Regions from separate parts of the Vreelandella sp. EE27 genome, predicted to be linked through region 3. Evidence: predicted binding sites of a transcription regulator. Region 3 holds the regulator's gene; each other region holds the start of a gene.
The links. Region 3 encodes sigma-54, which starts transcription at its own class of promoters, with help from an activator protein. Its sites were predicted from a motif close to TGGCACNNNNNTTGCTNT; they were not measured.

Region 1 (5,792 bases), 1.5 Mb from region 3:
ATACCAGTGCGCTGCTCGACGAGCTGGGCATGAATATCTCGCCGCGCATGGGCGAACCCGGCGACTACGTGATCGAGCGGGCGTTTGTCGAGAAGTGATGGGCTGGTGAATGGTGAATGGTGAATGGTGAATGGTGAATGGTGAATGGTGAATGGTGAATGGTGAATGGTGAATGGTGATGTTCGGCGCCACCTTCATCGCGATACCAACAAAAAACCCCTGCTGGAGATACTCCACAGGGGTTTTTTACTACTCACAACTTACTATTCACCACTCACCAATGACCCTTCACTAACTCAAACCGCATCCTTACCGGTTTCGCCGGTGCGGATACGAATGACCTGCTCCAGTGGCATGACGAAAATCTTGCCGTCGCCGATTTTGCCGGTATTCGCCACCTGGGTAATGGCCTCGATGACCTGCTCGGCGAGCTCGTCGTCGACGGCCACTTCCAGCTTCACCTTGGGTAGAAAATCCACCACGTACTCGGCGCCGCGGTAAAGCTCGGTATGGCCTTTCTGACGGCCAAAGCCTTTGACTTCCGTTACGGTAATCCCCTGCACGCCGATGTCCGAGAGGGATTCGCGTACGTCATCAAGCTTGAACGGCTTGATAATGGCTGATATGAGTTTCATGGTGACATCCTCTCGCTTGCTGTCCGATTGTTGTGGGGCAGACGTTCACAACGACGAAACCGTTGCCCGCTACCCCAAGCATACACCGCTACCGCCAGAGAATAAAAAAGCCTCCCACCAAGGGAGGCCGTAAGCTCACTATGTTGCATCGTTGTATGGGTCACATCGTTGTATAGGCCACATCGTTGTAAAAGGACCGCTTTGGTTATTTCTTGACGCTAAACTCCGGGTAAGCTTCCAAGCCGCACTCGGCGATATCCACGCCTTCGTACTCTTCCTCTTCGCTGACGCGGATGCCCATGAGGGCTTTCAGCACCAGCCAGACCACCAGGCTTGCCGCAAAGACCCAGCCGAAGATGCCGACGATACCGATCAGCTGCGCGCCGAAGGAGGCGTCACCGTTATTCAAGGGCACGGCGAGCAGGCCCCAGATGCCCACGACCCCGTGCACCGAAATCGCACCGACCGGATCGTCCAGCTTGAGCTTGTCGAGGGTGACGATGGCCGCCACGACGATCAAACCACCCACGGCGCCAATAGTGGCCGCCCCCAGCGCGGTGGGAGAAAGCGGGTCGGCGGTGATCGCGACGAGCCCTGCCAGCGCCCCGTTGAGCGCCATGGTGAGATCCGCCTTACGGAACCACAGTTTGGCGAGTACCAGCGCGGCGAGCACGCCGGCGGCGGCGGCGGCGTTGGTATTCACGAACACCTGGGCGACGTTATTGGCCGAGGCGACATCCGACAGTTTGAGTTCCGAGCCGCCGTTGAAGCCGAACCAGCCCATCCACAGGATAAAGGTACCGAGTGTGGCCAGCGGCATGTTGGCACCAGGAATGGCGTGAATAGCGCCGTCCTTGCCGTACTTGCCCTTGCGCGGGCCCAGAATCAGCACGCCCGCCAGTGCAGCGGCCGCACCGGCCATGTGCACGATGCCGGAGCCGGCATAGTCGGAGAAGCCCAGCGCGTCCAGCCAGCCGCCACCCCAGGTCCAGTAGCCGGAGACCGGGTAGATGAAGCCGGTCATCACCACCGCAAAGGCCAAAAACGCCCAGAGTTTCATGCGCTCGGCCACCGCACCAGAAACGATGGACATGGCGGTTGCCACGAACACGACCTGGAAGAAGAAGTCAGAGCGCATGGCGTAGTAGGGCGCGTCTTCACCGCCATTCAGCACGGCGTCGACACCGTTTTCCGCGCCAATCAGAAAGCCCAGGCTCGGCAAAAAGCCGCCTTCGCCGCTGGAGTACATGATGGTGTAGCCCACCAGCAGGTACATGGTGCAGGCGATGGCGAACAGCGCGATGTTTTTAGTTAGAATTTCCGCGGTGTTCTTGGAGCGCACCATACCGGCTTCCAGCATCGAAAAGCCGGCGGCCATCCACATGACCAGCACGCCGCAAATCAAAAAGTAAAACGTATCGAGCGCGTAGCTCAGATCGGTTACCTCGTTCATGAGTCGTTCCCCGTCTACTAAAACGTTGTATCAAGCAAAAATGCTCACAAAATCGCCGTGTGACTTATTGGTTCGGGTTATACGGCGTCGGCGCCGCGCTCGCCGGTACGAATACGAATGACGTCTTCAAGGGGCGTGACGAACACCTTGCCATCGCCAATCTTGCCGCTGTTCGCCGCGCTGCAGATCGCATCGAGCACGCTGTCCAGGCGATCGTCGTCGACGGCGATCTCCACCTTGACCTTGGGTAGAAAATCCACGACGTACTCGGCGCCGCGATAAAGTTCGGTATGGCCTTTTTGACGCCCAAACCCCTTTACCTCGGTCACCGTGATCCCCTGCACACCGTTATCGGCAAGTGCTTCACGGACATCGTCGAGCTTGAATGGCTTGATGATAGCGGTGATGAGTTTCATCCCGGAGCTCCCCTGCTGGATAAATAGCGGCGCCGCCGCCTGAAATTAATGCCTTGCCTCGATAATGCGCATACCGTGCCACTCATTAAATTTAAATAATAAATCAGCTACTTAAGCCTGCAGCCAAGGCAAAACCAACACGTTGTCGCGCGCTAAGCCGGTGCACGACAAAGCGGACGCACTATAGGAGTGCGCCCGCCAAAGCGGGTCGCTTCATTTTGATGCAAGCGAAAAAGTCACCGCCCAAACGCATGTGAAACATGCGTATTTCGCCTGGGTTGCGTATCCTTACGAGAAAGCCGTTCACATTTATGCGTTCGTATCAGGAGATAGCCATGGCGACCCAAGACCGCATTAGCCGACTCGCACAGCAAATTGGCGACCGCTTGCAAAATGCTTCTCACGCACCGGAAGACATTCAAAAAGGCGTGCAGCAAGTCATGCGCGGCGCGTTCGATCGCATGGAGCTGGTGTCCAGGGAAGACTTCGACATCCTAATGGACGTGCTCCAACGCACCCGCTCCCGGGTCGAAGCGCTGGAGCGCCAGGTGGCCAACCTGGAAGCCTCGATCGACGCAAGCCAGGCCGACAAGGCCACCCCCATGGAAGCCGAGGCGCAGACCACGCCGGCCCCCCAGGAGCCCGCCAAAAAGACGCCCAAGCCCCGCGCCTCTTCCGCCAAGGCGGCCAAGGATGCCACGGGTTCGGTGGACGATCTGGGCGAGTAGCTCTTTATAAGCAGCCCTTGAGAAGTCTTTTATAACAGCACTTTAGGGTAGCCATACTCGAAACGCCGCGCGGCTTATCCCCTTTGCCGCGCGGGCGTTTGTGACGTTCGAAGCGCCGATCCACGTAGATTGATATAAAAAATGAGAACACCTATCATTGCGCTTTGCAGCGTCGATGAACGGCGTTCTATCAATAACAATCTGCTTTCTGGATCTCTCATGACTCGCTATGTCGCCCTGAGCGCCGCTTTGTTGAGCGGTGCTTTTCCCTTGACGGCCCTTTCTCAATCCCAACCGACGGCCAGCGCGGAACCCGCCGCCCAGGACACGCTGGTGGTGGTCGGTTCGCGCACGCCCACTCAAATCAGCCAGATCCCGGGGGCGGTACACGTGGTCGAAGGGCCCGATCTACAGCAGCAGATCAACGCCGGGGGCGATTTGAAAACGGCGCTGGGCCGGCTGGTGCCGGGGCTGGATTTCGGCCCCCAGGGGCGCACCAATGCAGGGCAGAACATGCGCGGGCGCAGCGTTCAGGTACTCATCGACGGTGTATCGCTGAATAACTCCCGCGGTCTGTCGCGTCAGTTCGACGCCATCGACCCGTTCAATATCGAGCGCGTCGAGGTGCTCTCGGGCACCAGCAGCTTGTACGGCGGCGGCGCCACGGGCGGCTTGATCAACATCATCACCAAGCAAGGCGAGCGCGGCGGCCCCCACTTCGAGACCCAGGCGAGCGTCACCAGCGGCTTCAACACGCGCCACGACCTCGACCGGCGCCTTTCCCAGTCGGCCAGCGGCGGTAATGAAACGGTACAGGGCCGCATTGGCGTATCCCTGATGGAAAACGGCCGCCAGTACGACGCCGGGGGCGATGAAATCTTCCCCGATATCGCGCAAAGCGACCTGCAGGACAATCGCCAGCTGGATATCCTCGGCAACCTACGCGTCGAGCTTGACGACGAACAGACGCTGATGCTCAGCGGCCAGCTTTATGACTCCGGCAAAGAGGGCAACCGCGGCGTCTACTACCCGAATTTGGCCGCCACCACGGCGAATCTCGACGGCGCCGATATCCGCGACGGCTTCACCGCCGACCGCGAACCGCGTACCGACCGCAAGATGATCAGCGCAAGCTACCACCACGCCGATCTTTTGAATCAGAATTTCTACCTGCAGGCGTTTCATCGGGAGGAGGAATCGAGTTTTTACCCCTTCCCTTACGCCGCCCAGGACGGCGGTTACTACTTCGCCGCCTCCCAGCAGAACACCCAGCTTAGCGGCTTGAAGGCGCTGTTCTCGGCAGATCCACGTGACGATCTCAATGTGACCTACGGCGCGGACCTGGACCGGGAGTCGTTTGACGCCTCGCAGATGCGTTTCGATCGCGCCGCAAGCGATAGCTCCGGTGGGCTCGTACAGCGCGCCGATCGCGTCACGCCCCGCTATCCGGGTTTCGATATCGACACGTTGGCGCTGTTTACCCAAAGCGAGTGGTGGGCCACGGACCAGCTTCAGCTCAGCGGCGGCATCCGCCACCAGCGCATGGACGTGGACATCGACGATTTCAACGACGTGCCCGGCGGCTCCAGCGACTACGACGTCACCCTCTATAACGCCAGCGCCCTGTATGATTTCGACAACGGCCATCAGAGCTGGCTGGGCTACTCGGAGGGCTTCGAGCTACCCGACCCGTCCAAGTATTATGGCCGCGCCGGGCAAACCGTGGCGGACAACCCGCTGGACGGTATCAAGACCCGCCAAGTCGAGCTTGGCTGGCGCTACCAGGGCGGCGACTGGCTGACCCAGGCGGCGGTCTACTACGCCTGGTCGGACACCGCCATGGAGCTCGACGACGATCTCAATGTGACCCAGATCGACGACGACCGCCGCGACTACGGCCTGGAAGCCTCGCTCACCCGCTTCATCGGCCACCACTGGGAAGTGGGCGGCACCCTCCACGCGCTGGCCTCCGAACGCAAGGTAGACGGCAGTTGGCAGGACCGCGGTATTACCGTAGCCCCTTACCCCTCCCAGGACACCCTGACCGCCCACGTGGCCTGGCAAGATGACGCGCGCACGCTGCGCCTTCAGGGCAGCCACGCCCGCCAGTACGAAGACGCCGAGGGCGATAGCATCGACGGCTTTACCACCTTCGATGTGATCGGAAGCCAGCAGACCGATATCGGCACCCTGAGTTTGGGGATCAGCAACCTGACCGACAAGCAGTACTCCACGCCCTGGGGCCAGCGGGCCGTGGGCTTTTATTCGCCCAACTATGGGCCGGAGTACCTCTACGATTACCAGGCCCGGGGGCGTACGTTCACTCTGGGCTGGTCGCTGGAGTACTAGAGCCTTTCGATGCCGACCCTCACGTCACTCACGCCAACGGCGCTACGCCTGTTGGGGCATCGATTCGGCATCGACTACGGGCACCCGGAGGCGCTTCCCGACGAACCGGTTGCTCAAGGGCGCATTCGCGACCTGTCGCTGCCCCCGGCGCTGCACCTCACCCTGTCGGATCTCGAGGTGCGCCACGGCTACCTCTCACGCTCGACCCGGT
Region 2 (5,792 bases), 1.4 Mb from region 3:
CGATCGCCGCCTACGCGCTGCTGCTCGTGCCGCTGGGTTTCGTGGTGGCCTCACTGCTTTTGTGCGTGGGCCTGACCGCCTACTACGGCTACCGCCGTCATGGGGTGAACCTGGCGGTGTCGCTGGCGGTGGTGCTGGGGCTTTATCTGTTGATGACGCGGGTGATGGATGTCTACCTGCCCACCGGCATACTGCCGATTTAAGCGCCGTCGTCTAAACGCTGCTAACGAGAGACACGCCCATGGATGCCTTGAACAATCTCATGTACGGCTTTGGCATCGCGCTCGAGCCGATCAATATCGCCTACGTTTTCGCCGGCGTGTTTGCCGGTACCATCATCGGCATGCTGCCGGGCCTTGGGCCGATCAGCGCGCTGGCGCTGATGATTCCGATCACCTTCTCGATGGAACCCTCCTCCGGGCTGATCCTGATGGCCGGGGTGTACTACGGCGCCATCTTCGGCGGCTCGACCTCGTCGATTCTTTTGAACGCCCCAGGGGTTGCGGGCACCGTGGCCACCTCCTTCGATGGCTACCCCTTGGCCAAGCAGGGCCTGGCGGGCAAGGCGCTGGCCATTGCCGCCTACTCGTCGTTCGTGGGCGGTACGGTCTCGGTGGTCTTTCTGATGCTGGTGGCGCCGCTTCTGTCCAAAGTGGCGGTAAGCTTCGGCCCGGCGGAGTACTTCGCGCTGATGGTGCTGGGGCTGACCGCGGTGGTGTCGCTTTCGGACAAATCCCTGGTGAAAGGCCTGATCGCCGCCGTGGTGGGCGTGATGATTTCGATCGTGGGCATCGATATGCAAACCGGCACCGAGCGCTATACCTTTGGCTCGGCGCAGCTGCTCGACGGCATCGATTTCCTGGTGGTGGCACTGGGTATCTTCGCGCTGGCCGAGGTGTTCTACATGCTGCTGCGCGGCGGCGGTGGCAAGGAAGCGCCGCGTAACGCCATCGGCTCGCTGAAGCTCACCCGCTCGGAAGTGGGGCAGATCGCCGGGCCGGTCAGCCGAAGCTCGGTGCTGGGCTTTTTCACCGGCGTGCTGCCCGGCGCCGGCGCCACGATCGGCTCGTTTCTGGGCTACAGCATGGAAAAGCGCATCGCCAAAGACGGCGATACCTTCGGCAAGGGCAACATAAAGGGCGTGGCCGCGCCGGAAGCGGCCAACAACGCTGCCTGCACCGGCTCCTTCGTGCCGCTGCTCACTCTGGGTGTGCCCGGCTCCGGCACCACGGCGGTGCTGCTGGGCGCGCTTCTGGTCATGGGCGTGACGCCGGGGCCGATGATGCTCGAACAGCGCCCGGACGTCTTCTGGGGCGTGGTGGCGAGCATGTACGTGGGCAACATCTTCTTGCTGGTGCTCAACCTGCCGCTGATTCCCCTGATCGCCAAAATTCTCGATCTGCCCCGGGCGATGCTGCTCTCGCTGATTTTGATATTTTGCATGATCGGCGTGTACGGCATGAGCTTCAGCGTGTTCGATCTGCTGCTGCTGTTAGGCTTCGGTCTGCTGGGCCTTGGGATGCGCTTATTCGGCTTTCCCGCCGCGCCGCTGATTCTTGCGCTGATTCTGGGCAACATCATGGAGGAGTCCATGCGTCGGGCGCTGCAGATCTCCGGCGGCGACTGGATGACCTTCGTCGAGAAGCCCATTTCGCTCTCGCTGCTCGCCGTCGCGCTCTTGTCGCTTTTGCTGCCGCTGCTCAAAAAGCGCCGCAAGCGCGCCGTGTGATGTTCGCGTTCCACCCATGCTTTGAAGCGCCCTTCGGGGCGCTTTTTTGTGCATAGGTGCTGGCTCCATGAAACGCTTTTGGTGCATGGCGTGGGCGGGTGCATCAGAAACGATCAGCGCCGAGCCTGTATTGATCCGAATTGGTGCAGCTAAAGCCGGCTAAGCCGGGTTTGGTGTTGATAACCCATTGACTTAAAACGCATGAATGCCCAAGGCGCCATCCTGGCGCATCCCTTGCAAGAGTGATAAGCGATACCTGCCCGGTTTAACGCCCCCGCAGGCCCGCTATTCAAATAACGAGCCCTTTTCAAAGGGCGCAAGGAGATCCAAGTGGCCAAACCAACGCTTCCTCTTTCCCGCCGTTTCATGACCTCTCTACTGGCTGTCGCCGTCATGGGCGCCGGCGCCCAGGCCGTGGCTCAGGAGAGTAACGACCCGATCAAGGTCGGGATTCTGCACTCGCTTTCCGGCACCATGGCGATCAGCGAGTCGACCCTGAAAGACACCGTCGAGATGCTCATCCAGCAGCAAAACGACGCGGGCGGGCTGCTGGGCCGGGATCTTGAGGCCGTGGTGGTCGACCCGGCTTCCAACTGGCCGCTGTTCGCCGAGCGCGCCCGGGAGCTGCTCGCCCAGGAAGAGGTGGACGTCATTTTCGGCAACTGGACCTCGGTTTCGCGCAAGGCGGTGCTGCCGGTGGTCGAGGAACTCAATGGCCTGCTCTTCTACCCGGTTCAGTACGAAGGCGAGGAGTCCTCGGAAAACGTCTTCTACACCGGGGCGGCCCCCAACCAGCAGGCGATTCCCGCCGTCGAATATCTGATCAACGAAGTGGGCATCGAGCGCTTTGCGCTGATCGGCACCGACTACGTCTACCCGCGTACCACCAATCGTATTCTCGAAGCCTTTTTGAAGGACGAGCACGGCATCGCGGATGAAGACATCATGGTCGACTACACGCCCTTCGGCCATTCGGACTGGCAGAACATCGTCTCCGAGATCCGCCGCTTCGGCGAAGAGGGCAAGCCCACCGCCGTGGTCTCTACCATCAACGGCGACGCCAACGTGCCGTTCTACCGCGAGCTTGCCAACCAGGGGATCGACGCCGCGGACATCCCGGTCATCGCCTTTTCGGTAGGTGAGCAGGAGCTTTCTGGTATCGACACCGGCCCGCTGGTCGGCCACCTGGCCGCGTGGAACTACTTCATGAGCGTGGACACCGACGAAAACTATGACTTCATCGACGCCTGGATCGAGCATACCGGTGATGAAGCGTCGGTCACCAACGACCCGATGGAGGCCCACTACATTGGCTTCAACATGTGGGCGGAAGCGGTTCGTAAAGCGGGCACCACCGACGTGGACGCCATCAAGGACGCCATTATCGGCGTGAGCGTGCCGAACCTGTCCGGCGGCTATGCGGCCATGATGCCCAATCATCACATCACCAAGCCGGTGCTGATCGGCGAGGTGCAGGACAACGGCCAGTTCGACATCGTCTGGCAGACGCCCTCCACGGTGGCCGGTGACGCCTGGTCGGATTACCTGCCCGGCTCTCGCGACCTGATCAGTGACTGGCGCAAGCCCATGGAGTGCGGCAACTTCAACGTGGTCAACGGCTCCTGCGGTGGCAGCACCGCGGCTGAAGAAGCCGAAGCGGCGCTGGCCGAGTAGCGTTTTCGAGTACGCCTTTTACCCGGGCCGCGTAGGCGGCCCGGGGCACGCCATCTCTTACTCATACTCAAAGGAAGAACCCGATGAGGCGTTTCCTTTTCTGGGCGCTGCTGTGCCTGCTGGCCGGCTTTTTGCCGAGTGCAGCGGCGCAAACCAGCGCCGCTTCGCCCAACGACGACCCCGGCTACGCGCTGCTCGAAACCCTGGATGTGGATTCCTACCGCGACAAGGGCGAGGCGATCACGGCCATTCTGCAAAGCGACGACGAGCGCGCCCGGGAGTGGCTCCAGGCGCTGTTGGACGGCCGATTACAGCGAACGGATGACGGTCGCTTCGTGGTCGTGTTGGATAACTCGGGGCGCAACTGGCCGGTGGAAGACGCGCTGACCGGCGAGGCGCTCGGCGAGATGTCGCGCCGCGAACTCGACCGGATCGGCATCAATAACGCGCTTCGAAACCAGCTGCGTAGCGCCATCGCCGTGGTGGATCTCTACTCGCCCAACGTGGAGCGCCGGCGCACCTCCGCGGATCGCCTGCTGGGCGAGGTGGACGACGAGCTTTTTGATACGCTGGCCACGGTGATCACGGAAGCCGACGACGACTACGTCAGCATGCGCCTGGCCCAGGCCGTGGCGATCTACCAGGCAGAAAACGGCGAGATGGAAGGCATCGAGGCGCTTTCGGGCAGCCTGCACCCCCGCGCCCGTGTAGCCCTGAACCGGGCGGCGAGCGGCGACAATCCGGCGGTGGCCGAGGCGGCGCGCAACGCCCTGGGCAATATCGAGCAGAGCCTCAAGATCAACCGCGGCGTCGAGACGCTTTACTTCGGCCTGAGCCTGGGCTCAATACTGGTGCTCGCGGCGATTGGGCTTGCGATCACGTTCGGCGTGATGGGCGTGATCAATATGGCCCACGGCGAGCTGATGATGCTCGGCGCCTACACCACCTGGATGATGCAGCAGCTACTGCCCGGACAACCCGGCCTTGCGCTGATTCTCTCGATACCGGCAGGCTTTTTGGTGGCCGCACTTGCCGGCATTGCCATCGAGCGCAGCGTGATTCAGTTTTTGAAGGGTCGCCCGCTGGAAACGCTGCTGGCCACCTTCGGTATCAGCCTGATTCTTCAGCAACTGGTGCGCACGGTGATTTCGCCGCTTAACCGCACGGTGATCACCCCGGAGTGGATGAGCGGGTCACTCGTGATCAACGACGCTTTGTCGCTCACGCTCAACCGCCTTTACGTGATGGGCTTTGCGCTTTTGGTGTTTGCCGGGCTGATGCTGGTCATGCGCCGCACGCGCCTGGGGCTCGAGGTGCGCGCCGTTACGCAGAACCGCGCCATGGCACGCTCCATGGGCATTCGCGCCACTCGGGTGGACATCATGACCTTCGCGCTGGGCTCCGGTGTGGCTGGGCTTGCCGGCGTGGCGCTTTCTCAGCTCACCAATGTGGGGCCGAACCTCGGTCAGAACTACATCATCGATTCGTTCATGGTGGTGGTGTTCGGCGGGGTGGGGAATCTTTGGGGGACGCTCGTGGCCGGGCTTTCGCTTGGCGTCATCAATCAGGTCCTCGAGCCCTGGGCCGGGGCGGTACTCGCCAAGATCATCGTGCTCGTGTTCATCATCCTGTTCATTCAAAAGCGCCCGCGGGGACTCTTCCCCCAGAAGGGCCGCGCGGCGGAGGGTTAAGCGATGAGCCTGCATTCAACCTCGAGCCGCTTCTGGCTCACCCGCCCCTTTGGCGAGCGCGCAACCCAAATATTTCTGGGCGTACTGCTGGCGGCCCTGGTGATCGTCACCGTACTGCACGTGGCGCTGCCCCGGGGCCACGCGCTGCATATCAACGCCTATACGGTGAATCTCTTCGGCAAGTACTTAAGCTACGCGCTGCTCGCCGTGGCGGTGGATCTGGTCTGGGGGTATCTGGGCATCCTGAGCCTCGGTCACGGGGCGTTTTTCGCCATCGGTGGTTACGCCATGGGCATGTACCTGATGCGCCAGATCGGCGAGCGCGGCACCTACGGCGACCCGGTACTGCCGGACTTCATGGTGTTTCTCAACTGGGAGAGCCTGCCCTGGTACTGGCACGGCTTCGACATGGCCTGGTTCGCCTTCGCCATGGTGCTGCTGGCGCCCGGGCTTCTGGCGCTGATCTTCGGCTTTCTGGCGTTTCGCTCCCGGGTCACCGGGGTGTATCTCTCGATCATCACCCAGGCGCTGACCTTTGCGCTGATGCTGGCGTTTTTCCGCAACGAGATGGGCTTTGGCGGCAACAACGGCCTGACGGATTTCCGCGAGATACTCGGCTTCAACCTGCGCAGTTCTGACACGCGCCTCGGGCTCTTTATAGCCTCCGGCGTAGCGCTGGCGCTGGGCTATATTCTCTG
Region 3 (5,792 bases):
AAGTTGCCGGTGTGTAGGCCGCGGCAATGAATGCCGTTTTGATCGAACGCCACCAGGGCATCCAAGTACTGTGCCTGCAGGTCTGGCGAGTCCAGGATCAGCTCCTTTAGCGCCACGCCGTGGATATTTTGGGTGGCCACCCGGTAGGGGCGGGCCTCGGTGATCGTTGGCGTGGCAATGCCCAGCGCGTTCAGGCGCGAGGCAATCAGCGCGAAGTTGAGCCCGGGATAGGGGCGGATGCGCAGTAGGTAGCGCAGCCGGTCAAAGGTTTTGGGTTGGAAGGTCTTGATGAACTGGTCGTGCTCGGGGTCAAAGTGGACCAGGGAGTATTTGCCGGTTTGGATTAGCTGCATTATTTTGCTCGACAGGTGGATGATTAGGCCGCCTCTCAAGGTCCGCCGTCAGATCTCTTCGTAGAAGCGGGCATCGAATAGTGCTTGAATTGCCTCCAGGGTCTGTTCGGCGTCCTGGCCCACGGCCTCGACGGTCAGCGCCGTACCGCAGGGGGCGGCCAGCATTAAAAGCGACATGATGTTGGCGGCGTCGGCCTTCTGGGTCTGCTTATAGACATATACCCGAGACTCGAACCGCTGCGCGCAGGTAACAAGCTTGGTAGCGGCGCGGGCGTGAAGGCCGCGCTGGTTGGTCAATGTAAGAATTCTTTCGGGCACCCTGGTTCCTTTTTGCCTAGCGGTGTCTTGGTTGAGTGTGCGTGGTTCATAAGGGAGGACACGGCAAGCTCGCGCCGCCCAGGCATTACGATGGGGTAGTGTCGTCAACGCTGTAATGAATGCCCAGCTCGCGGTGGCGAAGCTGTACGCTGGAGCGCTTATCGAGCATCTTTTTGGCCAGCTGTTCGACCATGTACACCGAGCGGTGCTGGCCGCCGGTACAGCCGATAGCGATGGTCATGTAGCTGCGCTGGCTGCTCTGGTAGGCCGGAAGCCACTTCTCCAGCCAGTTGAGAATATCCATGCCCATCTCATCGACGACCGGGTAGGCCTGTAAAAAAGCGGCGATCTCGGGGTCGCGCCCGGTGAAGTGTCTAAGCGTCGGGTCCCAGTAAGGGTTGGGCAGACAGCGGATATCGAATACGATATCCGCGTCCAGCGGTACTCCCCGCTTGTAGCCAAACGACTCGAGCGTCAGGGTGAGCTGGCTCTGGCGCTGATGGCAAAGCTGCTCGGTGATCCGTCCGCGCAAATCGTGCACCGTCAGCCGCGAGGTGTCGATCATCAGATCCGCCAGCTCGCGGATGCCAAAAAGCGTCTCTTCCTCCTTGGCGATCGCTTCTTCGAGGGTCATCCCGCTGTCCCGGGTCAGCGGGTGGCGCCGGCGCGTGGCCGAATAGCGCTCGAGCAAAATCCGGGCGTCGGTGGTCAGATAAATCACCTGCACCCGGGTACTGCCGGATTTGATGTCCTGAAGCAGGGCCGGAAAGCGCTCCAGGGCCGTGGGCAGGTTGCGCGCATCGATACTCACCGCCAGGTGCGTGCGCTCGCCTTGCTGTCTTAGCTCATCGACCAGTGAACCCAGCAGCATGGCCGGCAGGTTGTCGATGGCGTAGTAGCCCAGGTCCTCCAGCGCCTGAAGCGCAATGGACTTTCCCGACCCGGAGCGGCCGCTGATAATCACCAGTTGCATAGTGTTTCTCTTCGGTCTGTAGGGCTGGGTGGGTAGGGCCTGGTTCTAGCTGCCCGTTTGCTCGCGAATTTTGGCGGTGACGATCTCCAAAAGCTCGCGCTGGCTCTCGCATTTGCGAAACTGTGCGCGGGTGGCGACGTCATTCATGATGGTGGCGACCTGACCCAACAGCGCAAGGTGGGTGTCGTCGGCCTCTTCCGGCACCAGCAGTACAAACACCAGGTCCACCGGGTCGCCGTCGATAGCGTCGAAATCCACCGGTTCGGCAAGCTTTAAAAAGCCGGCGATAGGAGCGCTGCAGTGAGGGCTGCGGGCGTGGGGAATCGCGACCCCATTCCCAATGCCGGTACTGCCTAGTCGCTCGCGGCCGATCAAACGGCTGAACACTTCCTGGCTATCCAGGCTGGGCGTATTTTGGGCGATGAAGGTGCTGAAGAACTCCAGCACGCGCTTTTTGCTGCCCCCGGGGACGTCGAACAGCACGCGCTCCGGGGGGAGTATGGTTTCCAGGGTCATCGATTTAACGCACGCCAGCGCCCTGGGCGCGAGCTTGTGCTTTTTCCTTGTGTTTTACGAGTTGGCGATCGACCTTGTCGGCCAGCGCGTCAATGGCGGCGTACATGTCGTTGTCCTGGGCTTCGGCGTGCAAATCGGCGCCGGCCGCGTGGAGGGTGCAGGCGGCCTGCTGACGCTCTTTCTCGATGGAAAGCGTGACATGAACGGTAGTGATGTTGTCGTAGTGACGCTCGATACGTTCGAGTTTTTCGTTAACGTAATCGCGCAGAGCGTCGGTCAGTTCCAGGTGATGGCCCGTAATGTTGACTTGCATCGACGTACTCCTAATCCAGGACTGTCCTTTGATTGTAACCCTTTTTCTACCATTGCAAAGCCCCGGCGGCCAGTTTCACTTTTTAACGCAAACGCCGCCGTTCGCTGGAGGAGGGAATCCCCATGGCTTCGCGGTATTTTGCCACCGTGCGCCGCGCTACGCTAATGCCGCCATCTTCCAATAGCGACACAAGGCGGCTGTCCGAGAGCGGCTTGCCCGGCGTCTCTTCTTGAATCAGTTTTTTCAACCGGGCACGGATCGCGGTACTCGAGTGGCTGTCGTTGCCGTCATGACCGCTCACCTGGCTCGAGAAGAAGTACTTGAGCTCGAATACGCCGCGGGGGGTGTGAATGTATTTTTGCGTCGTCACCCGTGAAATCGTCGATTCGTGCATCTCCACGGCCTCGGCGATATCGGCGAGTATCAAGGGTTTCATGGCCTCTTCGCCGCGCTCCAAAAAGCCCAGCTGGCGAGCGATGATCTCGCGACCGACGCGCAACAGGGTATCGTTGCGACTCGACAGGCTCTTGATCAGCCAGCGCGCCTCTTGCAGGTGCTCTTTTAAAAACTGGTTGTCCTGGCTCTTGTCCGCTCGCTTGATCAGGCTTGCGTAGTCCGGCTGGACGCGCAGCCGTGGAAGCGCTTCGGGGTTGAGCTCGAGGTGCCAGCCTTCGTTATCGTGGCGCACCACCAGATCCGGGGTGATGTAGCTTTCGTTGGTGACGCCATATGCGCTGCCCGGGCGCGGGTCGAGGCTTCTGATCAGCCCGATGACGTCATCGAGCTGCTCGTCGTCGAGCCCCAGGCGGCGCTTCAAAAGGCGCAGGTCGTCCTTTCCGAGGGCTTCGAGAAACTGGCGCACCAGGCGTTTGGCGGGCACCAGAAGCGGCGTGTCGTCGGCCAGGGTGGCGAGCTGGAGCATCAGGCATTCGCGCAGGTCGCGGGCGAAAACGCCGGTGGGTTCGAACTGCTGCATACGCATCAGCGTGTTTTCCACCTCGCGCTGACTCAAACCTTCGAGCCCCTGGGCCTTGAGCCCTTCGCGAATATCGTTGAGAGGCTGGGTGAGGTAGCCGTTGGGGTCCAGCGCGTCGATCAGGCTTTCGGCAATGGCGTACTCGCGCTCACTGGCGTCGGTCATGGCCAACTGCCAGAGCAGATGGCCATGCAGGCTTTGGCCCGCCGCCTGGCGCTCGAAATCCGGCCCCTCGCTGCCGGCGCTGGCCGCCATGTCCTGATAGGTGTCGGACCACTCGCTATCGATGGAGAGTTCGCTGGGGATGCTCTCTTCCCATTCGGCTTCGGCGGTCTCGGTCACGCTCTCTTCGCCAAACTCGTCCTCTTGCTCCAGCAGCGGGTTGGCGTCGAGCGCCTGCTGAATTTCCTGGCGAAGATCGAGGGTGGAGAGCTGCAGCAGGGCAATGGCCTGCTGCAGTTGAGGCGTCATGGTCAGCTGCGTGCCGACCCGCAGCTGTAAAGAGGCTTTCATGACCATTGAAGAACCACTCGTTACTCGTAAAGCTCCACCCTAGTGCGAGTTGGGGTCCGGCGCAAGTGCAATAAATATGCCACTACACGGAACTTTAGGATTGGCGATGGTTTAGAGGCGGAAATCGGCGCCCAGGTAGACCTCACGAACCTTCTGGTTATTCAAAATGGCGGTTGAGTCGCCGCTTGCGATGATGTGGCCGTCACCCACGATATAGGCGATATCGCAAATATCCAGCGTCTCGCGCACGTTATGGTCGGTGATCAGCACTCCGATGTGGCGTGCCTTGAGAGCCAGGATGATCGACTTGATCTCGCCGACCGAGATCGGATCGACCCCGGCGAAGGGTTCGTCGAGCAAAATGAACGCGGGGTCGGTGGCAAGCGAGCGGGCAATCTCCACGCGGCGGCGCTCGCCGCCGGAAAGGCTCATGCCTAAGTTGTCGCGGATATGGGTAATGTGGAAATCGTCGAGCAATTGCTCCAGGCGCGCTTCCCGGCCGCGGCGGTCCAGCTCCTTGCGCGTTTCCAGAATCGCCAAGATGTTATCGGCCACCGACAGCTTGCGAAAAATCGATGCCTCTTGGGGGAGGTAACCGATGCCGGCGGTGGCGCGTTCGTGCATCGGTGCCCGAGTCAGGTCGCGCTCGTCGATCCCCACCGTACCGGCATCGGCCTTGACCAGGCCTACGATCATGTAAAACGAGGTGGTCTTGCCCGCCCCGTTGGGCCCGAGTAGGCCCACCACGCTGCCTTGGGTGATCTCCAGGTTGATGTCTTTTACCACCCGGCGGCGCTTGTAGCTTTTGGCGAGGTGGCGGGCGTGAAGCGTTTTGACCGCCCCAGATTGCGTGCTCGACACGGTCATTCTCCTATTGCGCGGGCTGTAGCGTCATGCGGATGCGCTGGTTGTCGCTACCGCTAACGTCTGAGCGCGCCTGAACCACTTCGCGGTCGATGAAGTACTCGAGACGCCCGCCCTGAAAGCGGTCGGCCCGCTGGTGGAGTTCGGCCTGGTCGATAAGCTCGATGCGCCGTTCGCTGACGTGGTAGACGATGCGCCGCGCCCATCCCTCCATCGGGCCTTCGTCGTTTTCGAGCTGGTTGCGAAGGTAGGCGCGCTCGCCGGTGGCCACAGCCTGGGAAAGCTCGCCGGCGTCGTTGCGCGAGATTTCGACCCGGTCGCCGGTAATCTGCATTTCCCCCTGGCGGATATCCACATTACCGGAGTAGACGGCAGTACCCGCGCGCTGATCAAGATCGAGCCGGTCGGCTTCGACTTCGACGGGGGCCTGGCTTGTCTGGGCGGCGGCGCTCAAAGGCAGGGCCAGTACCAGTAGCGCGGTACGTAAAAACGGGTGCATAACGACTCCTAAGGCGTTGAGCGGGCGGGCGGGTGAGTACCGCGTACGTTATCGGTGAGCCGGACCTGGCTCGTGTCGAGCCAGACATCCATGCGGTTGGCGCTCATCTGCTGAGGGGGCTGCTGTAAAAGGGCCGGTGCCTCGGTGTAGGCGTGGCGGTCGATGCCATCGTAGTGTAGCCGCTCGGTATCGAGCTGCCAGCCCTCGTCCGGGGCGAGTAGCCTGGCCGAGCCCTCCATGATCAACGACTGGCGCTCGTTTTGCAGTATGCCGTGGTCGGCGCTGGCGAGCCACTGGCGCTGGTCGGAATCGAATAGCGTCGCCCGCGGCGCGTCGGCCTCGGTCAGCGCTTGCTGAGGCGTATGGACCAGGTGCGGCGTTTGAAGGCGTTGGGTGACGCTGCCGGTTTCGCCAAACAGCGTAAGCTCGGCGTTTTCAAGCACGTGGCCGGGCTCCTCGCGCTGTAC

Region 1: the regulator sigma-54 is predicted to act here: its motif matches at 2,568-2,585, upstream of ACWHVV_RS17430 (P-II family nitrogen regulator).
Region 2: the regulator sigma-54 is predicted to act here: its motif matches at 1,953-1,970, upstream of urtA (urea ABC transporter substrate-binding protein).

What each region holds. Positions count from the first base shown of each region.
Region 1 covers NZ_OZ309109.1:3,720,231-3,726,022, forward strand. The annotation lists gene ACWHVV_RS17415 (ferredoxin--NADP reductase) at 1-98, shown strand, start outside; gene glnK (P-II family nitrogen regulator) at 297-635, opposite strand; gene ACWHVV_RS17425 (ammonium transporter) at 841-2,088, opposite strand; gene ACWHVV_RS17430 (P-II family nitrogen regulator) at 2,166-2,504, opposite strand; gene ACWHVV_RS17435 (accessory factor UbiK family protein) at 2,840-3,232, shown strand; gene ACWHVV_RS17440 (TonB-dependent receptor) at 3,452-5,581, shown strand; gene ACWHVV_RS17445 (helix-turn-helix transcriptional regulator) at 5,591-5,792, shown strand, end outside.
Region 2 covers NZ_OZ309109.1:3,653,412-3,659,203, reverse strand. The annotation lists gene ACWHVV_RS17160 (tripartite tricarboxylate transporter TctB family protein) at 1-203, shown strand, start outside; gene ACWHVV_RS17155 (tripartite tricarboxylate transporter permease) at 242-1,729, shown strand; gene urtA (urea ABC transporter substrate-binding protein) at 2,096-3,403, shown strand; gene urtB (urea ABC transporter permease subunit UrtB) at 3,487-5,094, shown strand; gene urtC (urea ABC transporter permease subunit UrtC) at 5,098-5,792, shown strand, end outside.
Region 3 covers NZ_OZ309109.1:2,211,145-2,216,936, reverse strand. The annotation lists gene ACWHVV_RS10675 (hypothetical protein) at 1-353, opposite strand, end outside; gene ACWHVV_RS10670 (HPr family phosphocarrier protein) at 402-671, opposite strand; gene rapZ (RNase adapter RapZ) at 757-1,644, opposite strand; gene ACWHVV_RS10660 (PTS sugar transporter subunit IIA) at 1,690-2,160, opposite strand; gene hpf (ribosome hibernation-promoting factor, HPF/YfiA family) at 2,165-2,473, opposite strand; gene ACWHVV_RS10650 (RNA polymerase factor sigma-54) at 2,556-3,968, opposite strand; gene lptB (LPS export ABC transporter ATP-binding protein) at 4,074-4,823, opposite strand; gene lptA (lipopolysaccharide transport periplasmic protein LptA) at 4,834-5,325, opposite strand; gene lptC (LPS export ABC transporter periplasmic protein LptC) at 5,334-5,792, opposite strand, start outside.